Regions from separate parts of the Leucobacter chromiiresistens genome, predicted to be linked through region 1. Evidence: predicted binding sites of a transcription regulator. Region 1 holds the regulator's gene; the other holds the start of a gene.
What was found. Region 1 encodes LexA, which represses DNA repair genes until DNA is damaged. Its sites were predicted from a motif close to TCGAACANNTGTTCGA; they were not measured.
Positions count from the first base shown of each region.

Region 2: the regulator LexA is predicted to act here: its motif matches at 6,139-6,154, upstream of ruvA (Holliday junction branch migration protein RuvA).

Region 1 covers NZ_FNKB01000001.1:2,791,760-2,800,487, reverse strand. The annotation lists gene BLT44_RS12800 (uroporphyrinogen decarboxylase/cobalamine-independent methonine synthase family protein) at 1-667, shown strand, start outside; gene BLT44_RS12795 (methylenetetrahydrofolate reductase) at 664-1,566, shown strand; gene lipA (lipoyl synthase) at 1,570-2,547, opposite strand; gene lipB (lipoyl(octanoyl) transferase LipB) at 2,544-3,221, opposite strand; gene lexA (transcriptional repressor LexA) at 3,307-3,972, opposite strand; gene BLT44_RS12775 (LysM peptidoglycan-binding domain-containing protein) at 4,235-4,639, shown strand; gene BLT44_RS12770 (histidinol-phosphate transaminase) at 4,721-5,809, shown strand; gene hisB (imidazoleglycerol-phosphate dehydratase HisB) at 5,853-6,461, shown strand; gene hisH (imidazole glycerol phosphate synthase subunit HisH) at 6,539-7,150, shown strand; gene priA (bifunctional 1-(5-phosphoribosyl)-5-((5-phosphoribosylamino)methylideneamino)imidazole-4-carboxamide isomerase/phosphoribosylanthranilate isomerase PriA) at 7,257-8,003, shown strand; gene BLT44_RS12750 (SseB family protein) at 8,021-8,728, shown strand, end outside.
Region 2 covers NZ_FNKB01000001.1:2,490,239-2,498,966, forward strand. The annotation lists gene BLT44_RS11390 (RelA/SpoT family protein) at 1-804, opposite strand, end outside; gene secF (protein translocase subunit SecF) at 964-2,019, opposite strand; gene secD (protein translocase subunit SecD) at 2,022-3,830, opposite strand; gene yajC (preprotein translocase subunit YajC) at 3,891-4,364, opposite strand; gene ruvB (Holliday junction branch migration DNA helicase RuvB) at 4,456-5,454, opposite strand; gene ruvA (Holliday junction branch migration protein RuvA) at 5,451-6,086, opposite strand; gene leuA (2-isopropylmalate synthase) at 6,203-7,972, opposite strand; gene BLT44_RS11425 (DUF2207 domain-containing protein) at 8,191-8,728, shown strand, end outside.

The sequences.
Region 1 (8,728 bases):
CGACGATGTGGTGGCCGGGTGCGCGGAGGACATCCGGCGCAGCTTCGCCGCCGGCGCCTCCCGCGTCACCATCGACTTCACGGAGGGGCGGCTCGCGCTGCGCCGCGATCTCCGCGCGCCGTGGGCGGGCCCGGAGGCGCTGGGCGGCTTCATCGACCTCATCAACCGCGTGCTCGCGGAGCTCGCCCCCGAGCACCGCGCCGCGGTCGGCGTGCACACGTGCCCCGGCAACGATCACGACTCGGCCCACAGCGCCGACGTCGACTACGCCGCGCTGATCCCCGAGCTCTTCCAGATCGAGGCCGGGTACTTCCTGGTGCAAGCCGCGAGCGAGAAGGAGCCGGATCGGGTGGCCCGGCTGGTGGGCCGGCAGCTGCGCCAGCGCGCGCGCACCGCGGCGGCGCCGAGGGTGCTGCTCGGCGTCACCGATCCGACCAGCCCGAAGCTCGAGACCGCGCCGGAGGTGCGGGATCAGCTGGTGCGCGCCGCGCGGTTCATCCCGGCCGAGCTGCTCGGATCGACGGACGACTGCGGATTCTCCCCGTACCTCATCGACGAGAAGCCGAAGCACGGCTCGCCCGACTTCGCGCGCGACGTGGCGTTCGCGAAGATCGCCGCACGGGTGCGCGGCACCCGCCTCGCGCAGGAGGAGCTGAGCGGCGCATGAACTCCTTCCTGCTCCCCGCCCGCGCCGCGACGCGCGCCCGCTTCTCGTTCGAGGTGTTCCCCGCACGCTCGGGTGCGGCCGCACTGGCCCTCGGGCACGCCGTGCAGCATCTGTCGGCGGCGGATCCCGACTTCATCTCGGTCACCTACGGCGCGAACGGATCGAACCGCGACGCCTCGCTCGATCTGGTCGCGTACCTCCGCGATCACACCGACGCGCTTCCGCTCGCGCACCTCACCACCGTGGGCGAGACGCCCGACGCCGTGCGCGCCGCCATCCACGCCATCATGGACGCGGGCGTGCACGACTTCCTCGCACTCCGCGGCGACCCCCCGCGCGGGCTCGACGAGCGCGATGCGCGGGTCGCGGGTTCGATGAGCTCGTGGGAGCTCGTGCGCCTCATCTCGCAGGCGCGGGCGGAGCGGCCGCCGCTCACCAGTGTGGGGCGCACCGCCGTCGCCGCCTACCCGAACGGCCATCCGCTCTCCCGCTCGCGCGCCGAGGACGTCGACTGGCTCGTCGCGAAGCAGGAGGCCGGCGCGAATCTCGCGATCACGCAGCTCTTCTTCCGCGCCGAGGAGTACCTGTCGTTCGTCGAGGATGCGCGTGCGGCCGGGCTCACGATCCCCGTGCTCCCGGGCCTCATGCCGGTCTCCACGAGCGCCCAGCTGCGCAAGGTCGCCTCGCTCGCGGGCCGGCCCGCTCCCGTGGAGCTCGCCCGCGCATTGGACGCCGAGGGCGGCTATGCGCCGGAGCTGGGCGTCGAGCACACGGTCTCGTTGGCGCGAGAGCTGCTCGACGGCGGCGCCCCCTCGGTGCACCTGTACACCTTCAACCGGCACGAGCAGGTGCTCGCCGTGCTGCGGGAGCTCGGCCTGCTCACCCCCGATCCGGTGTAGGGGTCACCGGGCGGCCCGGCCGCCCGCGCCGCTGCCCGCGCCGGTCGCCTGCGCCCACAGGCGACCGGCGCGGTAGGAGGAGCGCACGAGCGGGCCGGCGAGCACGCCCGAGAACCCGAGCTCCTCGGCCTCCAGCTGCATCTCCGCGAACTCGTCGGGGTGCACCCACCGGTCGATCGGGTGGTGCAGCGCCGAGGGGCGCAGGTACTGGGTGAGGGTGAGGATGCGGCACCCAGCGTCGCGCAGCTGCGCCATCGTCTCGCTGACCTCGGCGCGGGTCTCGCCCATGCCGAGGATGAGGTTCGACTTCGTGATCATGCCGGCGTCGCGGGCGCGCTCGATGATGCCGAGCGAGCGCTCGTACCGGAACCCGGGCCGGATGCGTCGGAAGATGCGCGGCACCGTCTCGAGGTTGTGCGCGAACACCTCCGGGGCCGCCGCGAACACCTCGGCGAGCCCCTCGGGGCGGCCGCCGAGATCGTCGACGAGCACCTCGACCCCGGCGCCCGGGTTCAGCTCGTGGATCTGGCGGACGGTCTCCGCGTAGAGCCACGCGCCCGTGTCGGGGAGGTCGTCGCGCGTGACCCCCGTGATGGTCGCGTACTTCAGCCCCATCGTGCGCACCGACTCCGCGACGCGGCGCGGCTCGTCGCGGTCGAGCGGGAGCGGCTTGCCCGTCGAGATCATGCAGAAGTCGCAGCGGCGCGTGCAGATCGAGCCGCCGATGAGGAAGGTCGCCTCGCGGTCCTCCCAGCACTCGAACACGTTCGGGCACCCCGCCTCCTGGCACACGGTGTGCAGCCCCTCGCGCTCGACGAGATCGCGCACCTCGCGATATTCGGGACCGAGCCTCGCCCGCGTCTTGATCCATGCGGGCTTCCGCTCGATCGGGGTCTCGGCGTTGCGCGCCTCTATGCGGAGGAGGGGTCGGCCCTCGGGTGCGGGTCGCTCTCCCGTCGACGGCAGTCGCCGGGCGCTCATGCGACGAGCTCCGCGATCGCGGCGGCGAGCCGGCCGTCGAGGAAGGGGGCGAGCTCTGCCGGTGCGATCCGGCGCCCCGCCATCGCGCTCAGCGTGGTCACCCCGGCGTCGCGGATGCCGCACGGCACGATCGCGGCGAAAGGGGCCGGATCGTTGCAGCAGTTCACGGCGATGCCGTGGGTGATGATGCCGGCTCGCGCGTGGAGGCCGATCTGGGCCACCTTGGCCGGGACGTCGTGGTGCTGCACCCAGACCCCGGAGCGCCCCTCGATGCGGGCGCCCGCCAGCCCGAGGTCGGACATGGCGGCGATGATCGCGGTCTCGAGCGCCCGCACGAGATCGACGACGCCCGCGCCGCCGCGCAGTCGGATCACGGGGTAGCAGACGAGCTGGCCCGGCCCGTGCCAGGTGACCCGCCCGCCGCGGTCGACGGGAACGACCGGGCTCCCATCCGCGGGGTACTCCTCGGGATCGGCTCGGCGACCGGCCGTGTACACCGACTCGTGCTCGAGCATGATGACGGTGCCGCGGTCGGCTCCGCGCTCGATGCGCGCGACGGCGGCGGCCTGCAGGTCGAGGCCGCGCGCATACGGCACCAGGTCGGGCGCTAAACCCGCGACGGTGGTTGCGGGATGGGGGAGCGCACGGGAGGCGGCTGACGTGGTCGCGGTCATGCGACCACCTTAGATGGACTCGGTGCAACAAATCAAACGGCGGCCGAAGCCGCGCGCCGCCGGGGGCGCGCGTCGGCGGGCGCGCTCAGACGGACCGGAACACGGCCACGACGCGGCCGAGCACCTCGGCGTGGTCGCCGAGGATCGGCTCGAACGCGCTGTTACGCGGCAGGAGCCAGGTGTGGCCATCGCGCCGCCGGAACACCTTGACCGTGGCCTCGCCGTCGAGCATCGCCGCCACGATGTCGCCGTTCTCGGCCTCGCGCTGCTGGCGGATCACCACGAAGTCGCCGTCGCAGATCGCGGCGTCGACCATCGAGTCGCCGACCACGCGCAGCATGAACAGCTGGCCGTCGCCGACGATGGTGCGGGGGAGCGGCACGATCTCCTCCACCTGCTGGTCGGCGGTGATCGGCACGCCGGCCGCGATCTGACCGACGAGGGGCACGTAGGCGGCCTCCTCGGGGCGCTCGGCCGGGGCCTCGGCGATCGCCGCCGAGGTGGAGGCGAGCTCGACCAGGATCTCGAGCGCGCGGGGACGATTCGGGTCGCGCCGGATGTAGCCGCCCAGCTCGAGGCGACTGAGCTGGTGGGTGACGCTCGACAGCGATGAGAGGCCGACCGCGTCGCCGATCTCGCGCATGCTCGGGGGGTACCCGCGGCTCTCCACGGAGCGCGCGATGCACTCGAGGATGGCCTGCTGCTTCTCGCTCAGCGGCTTGGCGGATCGGGGCGCGGCTGCGTCGCTCATCGCTGTCCTTTCTGGCCCTGTGGGCGATGCGGATGGGGCGCGATCCATGAATGTCGGTGGGTGCTGATTCAGTGATCCCGTTGATCGAAACCTTAGTCGTGCCGTTCGAACACGGGCAAACATACGTTCGAGTGTCGCCGAAAATAAGGGAACATGCGTTCGAACCACCGGTTGCGGTTTCGCTTCATCGAATAAATATTCGAAACAGATGTTCGGTGCGGGCGGCGCTCGCAGCGGCCTCGCATCAGGAAGGGATGTCATCATGAGCGCAGCAGCGGTTCAGGGTCAGGATTCACGGGAGACGATCGACGCTTCGGGCGCACTCCGCCTGACGCGGCGCGGGCGCATCGTGCTCGGCGCCCTCGCGACGATCCTCGTCGCGGGCGTGCTCGCCCTCCTCGCGTCGCTCGCCGCTCCCGAGGCGATGGCGTCGGGCGAGGGGCCGAACGGCGAGCAGTTCGAATACGTCGTGGTGCAGCCCGGCAGTTCGCTCTGGTCGCTCGCGAGCGATCTCGACCCCGCGGCCGACCCCCGCGACCTCATCACCGAGATCGTCCAGCTGAATCAGCTCGACGACTCGTCGGTGCAGGCGGGCGAGGCGATCGCGGTTCCCCTGCGCTACTCCGACAACCCCCTGGTGGTGTCGGGCGACGAACTGGGCGCGTGAAGGCGGTGCCCGGCCGTCGGGTGCACGAGCGCCTGGCGGGCTCGCCCCTCGCATGAGGTGCGACGGTCGTAGAATTGCCGGGTGACCAGTTTGAGCGACCTCCCTCTCCGTGACAACCTCGTGGGGCAGCAGCCCTACGGCGCACCGCAAGACGCGGTTCGAGTGAGCTTGAACGTGAACGAGAACACGCATCCGATCCCCGAGAACGTCGCTATCGACATCGTGCAGTCGCTCGCGCGCGCGGTGACCGGTGTGAACCGATATCCGGATCGCGAGTTCACCGAGCTCCGCGGCGCACTGGCAGGCTATCTCGGTTACGGCCTCGTCGCTGAGCAGGTGTGGGCGGCCAACGGGTCGAACGAGGTGCTGCAGCAGGTGCTGCAGGCGTTCGCCGGCCCCGGGCGCTCGCTGCTGAGCTTCACCCCGACATACTCGATGTATCCGCTGCTCGCGGCCGGTACGGACACGGCCTGGATCGGGGTCGAGCGCCCCGCCGACTACGCGCTCACCCCGGAGGCGGTCGTCGCCGCGCTGCGCGAGCACCGGCCGGACGTCGCGATCCTCTGCGGTCCGAACAACCCGACCGGCACGACGCTCGACCGCGAGGTGATCGTCGCCGCCTACGACGCCTTCGACGGCATGCTCGTCATCGACGAGGCCTACCAGGAGTTCGACACCGAGCGCGAGAGCGCCGTCGCACTGCTGCCCGGTCGGCACCGGCTCATCGTGTCGCGCACCATGAGCAAGGCGTTCGCCTTCGCGGGAGTGCGACTCGGCTACCTCGCGGCCGACCCCGCCGTGATCGATGCGCTGCGCCTCGTGCGGCTGCCCTACCACCTCTCCGCGCTCACCCAGGCGGCGGCCACCGCCGCCATCCGGCACGCGGACGCGATGCTCGCGACCGTCGCCGACATCAGCGCGCAGCGGGATCGGCTCGCCGGCGCCCTGACCGAGCTGGGCTACACCGTGCACCCCTCGGGCGCCAACTTCCTGCTCGTCGGCGGCTTCGCCGATCCGGAGGCGACGTTCGAGGAGCTGCGTGCACAGGGGATCCTCATCCGCAATCTCAGCATCCCCGGCCACCTGCGCATCACCGCGGGCACCGCGGCCGAGACCGGCGCCGTGATCGACGCGATCGCGGCACTCGGCCCGGGAGGAGCGCGGGGCTGACGCAGCGCCCGTCGCGAGACGCGACGCCGATAGACTGGTGACCATGACTGCCGCACCCCGCACCGCATCGCTCGAGCGCTCCACCAGCGAGTCGCAGATCAGCGTGCGCGTCGACCTCGATGGAACCGGAACGTCGCAGATCGAGACGGGCGTGCCGTTCTTCGATCACATGCTCACCGCGTTCGCGCGCCACTCGCTGACGGACCTCACCGTCAACGCGGTCGGCGATGTGCACATCGACGTCCACCACACGGTCGAGGACACGGGGATTCTGCTCGGCCAGGCCATTCTGGCGGCGCTCGGCGACAAGGCGGGCATCTCCCGCTACGGCGACGCGCTGGTGCCGCTCGACGAATCCCTCGCGCAGGCCGTCGTCGACATCTCGGGGCGGCCGTACCTCGTGCACTCCGGGGAGCCCGCCGGCTTCGAACTGCACCTCATCGGCGGCCACTTCACGGGCTCCATGGTGCGGCACTTCTTCGAGGCGCTGACCCTGAACGCGCGGCTCACCGTGCACCTGAAGCTGCTCGAGGGGCGGGATCCGCACCACATCGCCGAGGCGGAGTTCAAAGCCTTCGCCCGCGCCTTCCGCGAGGCCAAGGCGCTCGACCCCCTCGTGCAGGGCGTCCCCTCCACCAAGGGCGCGCTGTGAGCGATCAGCAGGCGGGCGTCGGCGCCCCCGCGAGCTCCGATGCAGCTGCGGCTGGCGCCACCGCCAAGCGGGTCGTCGTGCTCGACTACGGCTCGGGCAACGTGCACTCCGCCGTGAAGGCGCTCGCCCACGCGGGAGCCGACGTCGAACTGACGCGAGACCCCGCCGCGGTGATGGCGGCCGACGGTCTCCTGGTGCCCGGAGTCGGGGCCTTCGATGCGGTGATGCAGCAGCTGCGCGCCGTGCGGGGCGACGAGCTCATCGACCGGCGGCTCGCCGGCGGCCGCCCCGTGCTCGGCATCTGCGTCGGCGAGCAGGTCATGTTCTCCCGCGGCATCGAGCGCGGCGTCGAGACCGAGGGGCTCGGCCAGTGGCCCGGCACCGTGCGCGAGATCGACGCCCCCGTGCTGCCGCACATGGGCTGGAACACCGTCCAGGTGCCCGAGGGATCCCGGCTCTTCGCCGGCCTCGAGAACGAGCGCTTCTACTTCGTGCACAGCAACGCGGCGACGGAGTGGTCCATCGAGGGGCGCACCGCGGCGACCCGCCCGCTCGTGACCTGGGCGGAGCACGGCGAGCGCTTCATCGCCGCGGTGGAGAACGGGCCGCTGAGCGCGACCCAGTTCCACCCCGAGAAGTCGGGCGACGCCGGCATCCGACTGCTGCGCAACTGGATCGACACCCTGTAAGCACGCTCGCGAGCGCACATCGGAGGCACCCCGCACCCGGCCCGGCGGCGCTCGCGAGCCCGCGTCTCGAAGACCCGACCCGCACCCCGAGAAGGAGATAACACTCATGAGCGAACTCGCCGAACGTCCGAGGCTGCAGCTGCTTCCGGCGATCGACATGGTCGACGGCAAGGCCGTGCGGCTCACCCAGGGTGAGGCCGGCACCGAGACGAACTACGGCAGTCCCGTGGACGCCGCGCTCGACTGGATCCATCAGGGCGCGGAGTGGATCCACCTCGTCGACCTGGACGCCGCGTTCGGCCGGGGCAGCAACGTCTCCGTCGCCCGCAAGATCATCAAGCGCGCCGGTGACGTGAAGATCGAGTTCTCCGGCGGCATCCGCGACGACGCCTCGCTCGAGGCGGCGCTCGAGATGGGCGCGACGCGCGTCAACCTCGGCACGGCAGCGCTCGAGAACCCCGAGTGGACGGAGGCCGTCATCGCGCGCTTCGGCGACCGGGTCGCGGTGGGGCTGGACGTGCGCGGCGAGACCCTCGCCGCTCGCGGGTGGACGCAGGAGGGCGGCAATCTCTGGGACGTGCTCGACCGGCTCGAAGCGGCCGGCTGCTCCCGCTACGTCGTCACCGACGTCACGAAGGACGGGACCCTGCGGGGGCCCAACATCGACCTGCTCGCGCAGGTGTGCTCGCGCACCAACCGGCCGGTCGTCGCATCGGGCGGCGTCTCGAGCCTCGACGACATCGCTGCGCTGCGCGACCTCGTCGACGACGGTCTGGAGGGCGCGATCGTCGGCAAGGCGCTGTACGACGGGGCGTTCTCGCTGCCCGCCGCGCTCGACGTCGCGGGCCGGTAGGCGGGGACGCCGCGCGCATGGCGATCAAGAAGCTCCCGTCGACGGGCGACGCCCCGCGCAGCACGGGCGTGCCCGACAGCCTGAGCGCCGGCGGGCCGTCCGACTCCGCGGGGTTCCCGTGGGCCGGGCGCACGTTCGATCACCACGACACCGCGTTCGCGGACGACGACGGCCGCGCTTCGGAGCACGTCACGGCGCTCATCCGCGCGGTGCGCGACGCCGCCGATGCGGCGAGGACGGCCGCCGCGGCCGCCGAGTACTGGTCCGCCGTGAGTCGCGTCGCGCAGGCGCAGTCGGAGGCGATCGCCGGATTCGCGGCCGAGCGCTTCCTGGTGCCGATGCTCGCGGAGGCGGGGGAGCTCGGGCAGACGCCCGACGGGCGCACGGTCGAGAAGTCGCAGGAGCTGTCGATCGTGTCCGTCGCGGCGCCCGATGGACGGCGCGTGCTGCCCGTATTCACCTCCGTGGAGACCTTGCGGCGCTGGAACCCCGAGGCGCGGCCGATTCCCGTGCCCGGCTCGCAGGCGGCCCTGGCCGCGGCGCAGGACGGCACGGAGCTGATCATCATCGATCCCGGCACGCCGGAGCGGGAGTTCGGCGTGCGACGCACGGCGCTCGAGGCGCTGGCGCTGGGCGAGCGGGTGCTGCCCGCATGGGCGGACGCGGCGGTGCAGGAGGAGTTCCGTGAGCTGGGAGCGGCGGATCCGCGGATCGCGGCGCTCTGG
Region 2 (8,728 bases), 300 kb from region 1:
GATCGAGTAGAGCTCCTTCGGACGGCCGGTCACCTCGCCGCGGATCTTCGACTCCCGAAGGTCGCCCTCGATCGCTCCGATCACCCGGCCGACGAGCTCGTCGCGCTGCGGATTGCGCTGCTCGACGAGGTTCTGAATCTCGGCGTAGAGCTTCGGCTTGAGCACTGCGAACGAGAGATCCTCGAGCTCCGTCTTCATCGACTGGATGCCCAGGCGATGCGCGAGCGGGGCGTAGATCTCGATCGTCTCCTGCGCCTTGCGCTTCGCGGAGTCGCCCGAGACGAACCCCCAGGTGCGCGCATTGTGCAGCCGGTCGGCGAGCTTGATCACCAGCACCCTGATGTCTTTCGCCATCGCGACGACCATCTTGCGCACGGTCTCGGCCTGGGCCGAATCGCCGTACTTGACCTTGTCGAGCTTCGTGACCCCGTCGACGAGCATCGCGATCTCTTCGCCGAACTCCTGCGTCAGCTGATCGAGGGTGTACTCCGTGTCCTCCACCGTGTCGTGCAGCAGCGCCGCCGCGATGACGCCCGGAGCGATGCCGAGGTCGGCGAGGATCTGCGCCACCGCGATGGGGTGGGTGATGTACGGCTCACCGCTGCGGCGCTTCTGGCCGCGGTGCGCGCGCTCCGCCACCGCGTACGCGCGCTCGATGACCGTGAGGTCCGCGCGCGGGTGGTTGCCGCGCACCGTGCGGATCAGCTGATCAACGGCGCCGGGGGCGCTTCCGCGGGAGAAGATACGCGGCACCAGGCGCCGAAGCGCAGTCGTTCCGCCGGTCGTCGTATCTTGACTTGCCACGGATCACCTCCTCGAATGATTGAACGCTACACCCGCGGCGATGCTCGGAGCAAAGCGAGCGGCACCGGCGGCAACGGCGAAGCGGGCCGGAGGCCGCCCGGGCGTGCGCACTGCGCCGCCCACTGCATCCCCCGGCCCGCTCACCAGCGCTCTCGATCCCTAGCGGAGCCGCGCCGCGTCGGCCCCGTCGACCGCCGCGTCGTCTTCCGATACCGCCGCCGAAGCGTCGCCGCGCTCACGCGTGCGGAGCACCTTGGCGTCGTGCTTGCGGATGCCGGGCTCGCGCTCGCGCAGGTGCGCGTACGCGGGCGACGCGATGAAGATCGTCGAGTACGCCCCGACGAAGATGCCGATGAAGAGCGCCAGCGAGATGTCACGCAGCGTGCCTGCGCCGAGCACGAATGCTCCGATGAAGAGGATCGACGCGACCGGCAGCAGCGCCACGACCGAGGTGTTGATCGACCGAACCAGCGTCTGGTTGACGCCCAGATTCACGGACTCCGCGAAGGTGCGCCGGTCGTTCAGCTCGCCCGGCGCCGTGTTCTCGCGGATCTTGTCGAACACCACGACGGTGTCGTAGAGGGAGTAGCCGAGGATGGTCAGGAAGCCGATCATGGCCGCCGGGGTGATCTCGAAGCCCGAGATGCCGTAGATGCCCGCGGTGATCACGAGGTCGTGCAGCAGCGCGATGATCGCCGCCAGCGACATCTTCCAGGTTCTGAAGTAGATCGCCATCACGAGCGCGGCGAAGAGGATGAACACGATCAGCGCGATGATCGCCTGACGCGTGATGTCCTGCCCCCAGGCCGGCCCGATGTACGACGTCGTCACCTCGGCGACGGGCACGTCGTAGCTCTCGGCGATCGCCTCCGCGACTTCGCGGTTCTCGGCGTCGGAGAGCGCCTCGGTCTGCACGCGGATGTCGGTCGGGCCGACCTGCGACACGCGGGGCGCGCTCCCCGGGAGCGCCTCCTGCACCGCCGACTCCGCGATCGCGGGATCGCGATCCTGCGACTCCGAGAGGTGCACCTGGAACTGGCTGCCGCCCGTGAACTCGATGCCGAAGGTGAAGCCGCCGCGCAGCAGCGGACCGGCGATGGAGATGATGATCAGCACGATGGAGATCACGTACCACGTCTTGCGACGGCCGACGAAGTCGATCGACTTCTCGCCCGTGTAGAGCGCGTTGCCGAACTCGGCGAATGAGCGAGCCATGGTCAGCTCTCCTTTCCGGCTGACGCATCGGCCATGAGGGCCTTGCGTTCGGCGATGGTCTGTCGTCGAGCGGCCTCCGCCTGACTGCGGGCGTTCTTCTTGCCGCCCTGCGAGACGACCACGGGTTCGCGGAACTGCATGCGCCCCCGGTAGACCGCGCCCAGCTTCTGCGGATCGAGGCCCGAGAACGGGTGACCGCCCTGGTAGAACCGCGTGCGCGCGAGCAGCGTCATGATCGGGTGCGTGAAGAATGCGATCACGATCACGTCGACGAGCGTCGTGAGGCCGAGCGTGAACGCGAAGCCCTTCACATTGCCGACGGCGAGGATGAACAGGATGACCGCGGCGAGGAAGTTCACGCCGTCGGAGGCGAGCACCGTGCGGAACGCCCGCTTCCACCCGTGCTCCACAGCGCTCTCGATCGAGAACCCGTCGCGCAGCGCGTCTCGGATGCGTTCGAAGTACACGATGAAGGAGTCCGCGGTGAAGCCGACCGCGACGATGATGCCCGCGACGCCGGCGAGCGACAACCGGTACCCCTGCCGCCACGAGAAGAACGTGAGCAGCAGGTAGGTCAGAATGCCGGCGACGACGAGCGACGCGATGGTGAGCGACCCGAGCGCGCGGTACTGGAACGCCGAGTAGACGACGACCAGCAGCAGGCCGATAAGCCCCGCGAGCAGACCCGCGGCGAGCTGGCTCGTGCCGAGCGTCGCCGAGATGTCCTCCTGGCTCTGCACCGAGAAGTCGATCGGGAGCGCGCCGAACTTCAGCTGGTCCGCCAGAGCGGCTGCGGACTCCTGCGTGAACTGCCCGCTGATGGAGGGGCGGCCGTCGAGGATCTGCGCCTGCATCGTCGGAGCCGAGAGCACGCGCCCGTCGAGCACGAACGCGAACTGGTTCTGCGGCTCCGCAGCTCCGAAGAGTCGCGTGCTGATCTTGCCGAAGGCCTCGGTGCCCTTCTTGTCCATCGTGATCTGCACGACCCACTCGCCGGTGGAGGCGCCCGTGGAGGTCGTGCCGACCTGCGCGACCGCGTCGGTGATGACCGAACCGTCGAGCTCGACTGGGCCGAGGATGTACTTGACGGCGCCGGTGTCGTCGCACGTGATGAGCGGCCGGTCGGCCGGAGCGTTGCCCGCGTCGAGCGCGGCGTCGGAGTCGCAGGTGAAGGCGTCGAACTTCTCCTGCAGGGCCGGGGTGATCCAGGCGGTGTCGCCGGCGCTCTCGGGAATCGTCTCGGGATCGAGGGTCTCGTCGTAGGCCTCGGCCTCCTCACCCTCGGCGCCCTCGCCCTCGGCTGAGCCGTCCTCCGCGGCGGCGGTGTCGTCGGCCGCCGGATCGGCGGTCTCCGCCTCGCCCGTCGCGGCGCCGGCCTCGGCGCTCTCCTCCGCGCCGGCCTGCTCGGAGCCCGCTCCGATGCCGTACGTCAGCACCGGGCGGAAGTCGAGGTTCGCCGACGCCTCGATGCGCTGCATCGTCGCCTCATCCGCCTTGCCCGGGATGGACACGGAGATGTGCTGGTTGCCCTGGGTCGTGATCTCCGCCTCGGAGACGCCCGCGGCGTCGACGCGCTGGCGGATGATCGAGACGGCCTGCTGCAGCTGGTCGCCGGCGACCGCCTCGCCGCCCGTCTGCTCCGCGGCGAGCAGCACCTGGGTGCCGCCCTGCAGGTCGAGCGCGAGCTTCGGGGTCCAGGTGGCGTTGCTGTTGAACACGCCGTATGCGATCAAGCCGGTGAGGCCGACGATGAATACCAGGAGAAGAACGAGGGAGCGACGCGCCCTCCGAACGGCGGGTGATGACGCCAAGGCAGACTGCTTTCTCTAAACGTGGACAGGGGTGGCCGCGGAGAATCCGCGGCCACCGGTTCAGGCCTTCGGCGCCGAACCGTTCCCCTGCTCATCGACGTCGGTGTCGTTGTCGCGATCGCGACGGGGCTCGGTCTCGGGGGCGATCGGCGCGTCATCCGCGACCGGAGCCGCCCCTGCGGGCGTCGCGTCGGTGGCGCCGAACCGCTCGCCGAACGCCGGATCGTCGTCGGGAGCGAGCGCGGAGCCCTCCTCCTCCACGACCGCGTCGACCGGCGCCACGACCTGGGCGACCGCGTTGCGGTGCACGACGAAGGTCGAGGTGCCGCTGTGCAGCGTGACCTTGTTCTCCTCCTCATCGACGGCGTCGATCGTGCCGAAGATGCCGGACTGGAGCATGACCTCTGCACCCGGACGGAGGTTGTTCTGCAGTTCGAGCTGCGCGGCCTGGCGCTTCTTCCCGTTCCGGAACATGAAGAAGATCAACAGCGCGATCAGCGCGAACATCACCAGGGTGATCGGATCCAGAGGCACAACGGTCCTTTCGGCAGACGAACCCATGCCTCTCCTGAGGCACAGATTGCATCAGTTTAGCCGGTCGCCGCTGTGAACGCCCCTACTCTTCTCACGGAGCGGTCGGCGGCTCCAGCCCCACGTGCTCCCACCCGAGCCGGGTCGCCACGCGGCCGCGCGGCGTGCGCGAGAGCAGACCGGTGCGCACGAGGAAGGGCTCCACGACCGCCTCGATCGTCTCCGATTCCTCTCCCACCGACACCGCGAGCGTCGAGAGCCCGACCGGGCCGCCGTTGAAGCGCTCGACCACGGCGCGCAGCACCTCGCGGTCGAGCCGATCCAGCCCGTGGTCGTCGACGTCGTAAAGCGCGAGCGCCGCCTGCACGGTCGACGCATCGCCCGGGAGATCGTGCACCAGCCCGTAGTCGCGCACCCGCCTCAGCAACCGGTTGGCGATTCGGGGCGTGCCCCGCGAGCGACGCGCGATCTCGTCGACGCCGTTCTCCGAGAGTGCGAACTCGATGAGGCCCGAAGCGCGGCTCACCACCTGCGAGAGCTCGTCGTCGGAGTAGAACTCCAGGTGCGCCGTGAAGCCGAAGCGGTCGCGCAGCGGATTGGGCAGCAGACCCGCGCGCGTAGTCGCGCCCACGAGCGTGAACGGCGAGAGCTCGAGCGGCACCGACGTCGCGCCGGCGCCCTTGCCCACCATGATGTCGACCTTGAAATCCTCCATCGCGAGATACAGCATCTCCTCGGCGCTGCGCGCCATGCGGTGGATCTCGTCGATGAAGAGCACCTCGCCGGGCGTGAGCGCCGACAGCACGGCGGCGAGGTCGCCCGCGTGCTGGATGGCGGGGCCCGACGTCTGGTGGAGCGGCTTGTCGAGTTCGGATGCGACGATCATCGACAGCGTCGTCTTGCCGAGCCCCGGAGGGCCGGCGAGCAGGATGTGGTCCGGGGTGTGGCGGCGCATCGTGGCGGCGTCGAGCAGCAGCCCGAGCTGCCGCCGCACCTTCGACTGGCCGACGAACTCCGCGAGGCTCGACGGCCGGAGCGCCCCCTCGTAGCCCTGCTCCGAGGCCGACGCCTGGGCCGAGAGCTCACCGCTCACCGGGCGCCTCGCGATCCGCGTGCTCCCCCGCGGCCCGCCTGCAGCAGCGCCAACGCGGCGCGCAGCAGCCCGGCGCTCTCGTCGGGGGCGCCCGCATCGCGCGCATCCTGCACGGCCTGGCCCGCCTCGGCCTCGCTCCAGCCCAGCCCGACGAGCCCCTCGCGCACGCCGGCGGCCACTGCATCCTGCGGAGCGGCGGTGGCTTCGCGCTCGGCGTCGGCGCCGAGCGACAGATGCGCGAGCTTCCCCGCGAGCGAGAGGGTGATGAGCTTCGCCGTCTTCGGGCCGATCCCCGAGACCTTGCGGAACGGCTTCTCGTCGTCGAGCGCCACTGCCGCCGCGATCTCGCCGGGCGTCAGCGCCGAGAGCACGCCCAGCGCACTCCGCGGCCCCACGCCCGAGACGGCGATGAGGTGGCCGAAGACGTCGAGCTCCGCCTCCGAGGCGAAGCCGAACAGCGTCAACGAGTCCTCGCGCACCACGAGCGAGGTGTGCAGGCGCAGCTCTTCGCCCGGCTGCGCGGCGGAGACGCGCCCGCTCGGCACCTCGACGCGCATGCCGAGTCCGCCCAGCTCGACGACGACCCATCCGGCACCGGCGGCGAGCACGGGCCCGCGAATCGAAGCAATCACACGTTCACCCTAGAAGAAGCGCGGCGATCGCACCCGCCGCCACACCGCGTTCTCGAACATATCTACGAAAGCCCCGGGCGCCGGCCCGGCCCGCGCGCGGCGCGGCGGCAGGCGCGTCAGGCGTTGGCCGCCTCCGCGACGTCCTCGCGGCTGCGATTGCGCACCGCCCGGTTGACGGAGCTCACGATCGCCTCGAGCGTCGCGCGGCTCGTGTCCGCGTCGATGCCCACGCCCCAGAGCCGCTGCCCGTCGACCTCGAGATCGACGTAGGCGGCCGCCACGGCGTCGCCGCCCGAGCTCATGGCGTGCTCGACGTAGTCGAACAGCGTCACCGAGTGGCCCGTCTCGTTGAGGGCGTTGAGGAAGGCGTCGACCGGGCCGTTGCCGCGCGCCGTGAGCCGCTGATCCTCGGCGCCGACGCGGCAGTCGACCGCCAGTTCGGTGATCCCGTCGCCGGCGCTCGTCGCCGACGTGCGGAACAGCTTGTACCGGCCCCACGTCTCGGCGTCCTCCACCTGGGCGGGCAGGTACTCGTCCTGGAAGATGCGCCAGATCTCGTCGCTCGACATCTCGCCGCCCTCCGAGTCGGTGACGCCCTGCACGACCGAGCTGAACTCGATCTGCAGGCGGCGCGGCAGATCGAGGTGGTGATCGGTCTTCAGCAGGTAGGCGACGCCCCCCTTGCCCGACTGCGAGTTCACGCGGATCACGGCCTCGTAGGAGCGGCCGAGGTCCTTCGGGTCGACCGGCAGGTACGGCACGGCCCACTCGATCTCGTCGACGCTCGTGCCCGCGGCCTCGGCGTCCTGCGCCATCCGCTCGAAGCCCTTCTTGATGGCGTCCTGATGCGACCCCGAGAACGCGGTGTACACCAGGTCGCCCGCCCACGGGCTGCGCTCGGGCACGCGCAGCTGGTTGCAGTACTCGGCCGTGCGGCGCACCTCGTCGAGGCGCGAGAAGTCGATCTGCGGGTCGATGCCCTGGGTGAAGAGGTTGATGCCGAGCGCGACGAGGTCGACGTTGCCGGTGCGCTCGCCGTTGCCGAAGAGGCATCCCTCGATGCGATCCGCCCCCGCCTGGTAGCCGAGCTCGGCCGCCGCGACCGCGGTTCCGCGGTCGTTGTGCGGGTGGAGCGACAGGATCACGTTCTCGCGGTGGTCGAGATGGCGGCTCATCCACTCGATCGAATCGGCGTAGACATTGGGCGTCGCCATCTCGACGGTGGCCGGCAGGTTGATGATCACCTTGCGCTCGGGCGTCGGCTCGAGCACCTCGAGCACGTCGTTGCAGACCTCGACCGCGTACTCGAGCTCGGTTCCGGTGAACGACTCCGGCGAGTACTCGTAGAAGATCTCCGTATCGGGGCAGATGTGCTCGCTCGCCCGGCACAGCTTCGCGCCCGAGACCGCGATCTGCTTGATGCCCTCGCGATCCGACCGGAACACCACGTCGCGCTGCAGAATGCTCGTCGAGTTGTAGAGGTGCACGATCGCGCGCTTCGCGCCGATGAGCGACTCGTAGGTGCGCGTGATGAGGTGCTCGCGCGCCTGCGTCAGCACCTGGATCGTCACGTCGTCGGGAATCGCGCCGTCTTCGATGAGGTGCCGCACGAAGTCGAAATCGGTCTGGCTGGCCGAGGGGAAGCCGACTTCGATCTCCTTGTACCCCATCTTGACGAGCAGATCGAACATGATCCGCTTGCGCTCGGGGCTCATCGGATCGATGAGCGCCTGGTTGCCGTCGCGCAGATCGACCGCGCACCAGCGCGGCGCCTCGGTGATGCGCCGCGAGGGCCAGGTGCGATCGGGGAGGTCGACGTCGATGATCTCGTGGAAGGGGCGGTACCGGTGGGTCGGCATCCCGGAAGGCTGCTGCAGGTTCTGCATGGACTCGTCTTTCTCGTCGTGGTCTTGCTCAGCCAAACACGAACACCGCGACGAGGGAGGCCAGAGACTGATTCAGTTCGAAGTCGAGGACTCGTCGCGGCGGCTAAGGAGAAGCGAGCCGAACAGCATGTCGCTCACTCTAGCATCCGCACCGGTCGCCCCGCGCCGATTCCGACCGTTCCCCACCTGAGTGCCCCACGTGCCATAGCCTGGAGAATATGACCACACGCATGCGCAGCACCCGCGGCGTCGCCGTCGCGCTGTCGATCATCGCCGCGGCGACCGCATGGGCCGGCCTGCAGGCGCCCGCGCCCGCGGCCGCGGACGTCTCCGATTTCTCGTATCGCAGCTGGGACGTGGCGTACGAGGTCGGCACCGACGCCGACGGCCGCGCGGTCGCGGAGGTGACCGAGACGCTCGTCGCCGAGTTCCCCGACTTCGACCAGAACCGCGGCATCGTGCGCGGCCTGCCGGAGGAGTACGAGGGGAGCTCGACGGAGCCGTCGAACTTCTCGGTGACCGACGAGTCTGGGGCGGCCGTTCCGTTCGAGATCGAGGAGGAGGACGGCTTCGTCGCGGTGCTCACCGGCGACGACCGGTACGTGCGCGGCGTGCAGACCTACGTGATCTCGTACACGCTGCGGGACGTCGTGCTCGCACGGGATGACGGCTCCGCCGACGAGTTCAACTGGGATCTCGTCGATTTCGAGCACGAGCAGCCGATCGACCGCTTCGGGGCCACCGTGTCGTTCGGCC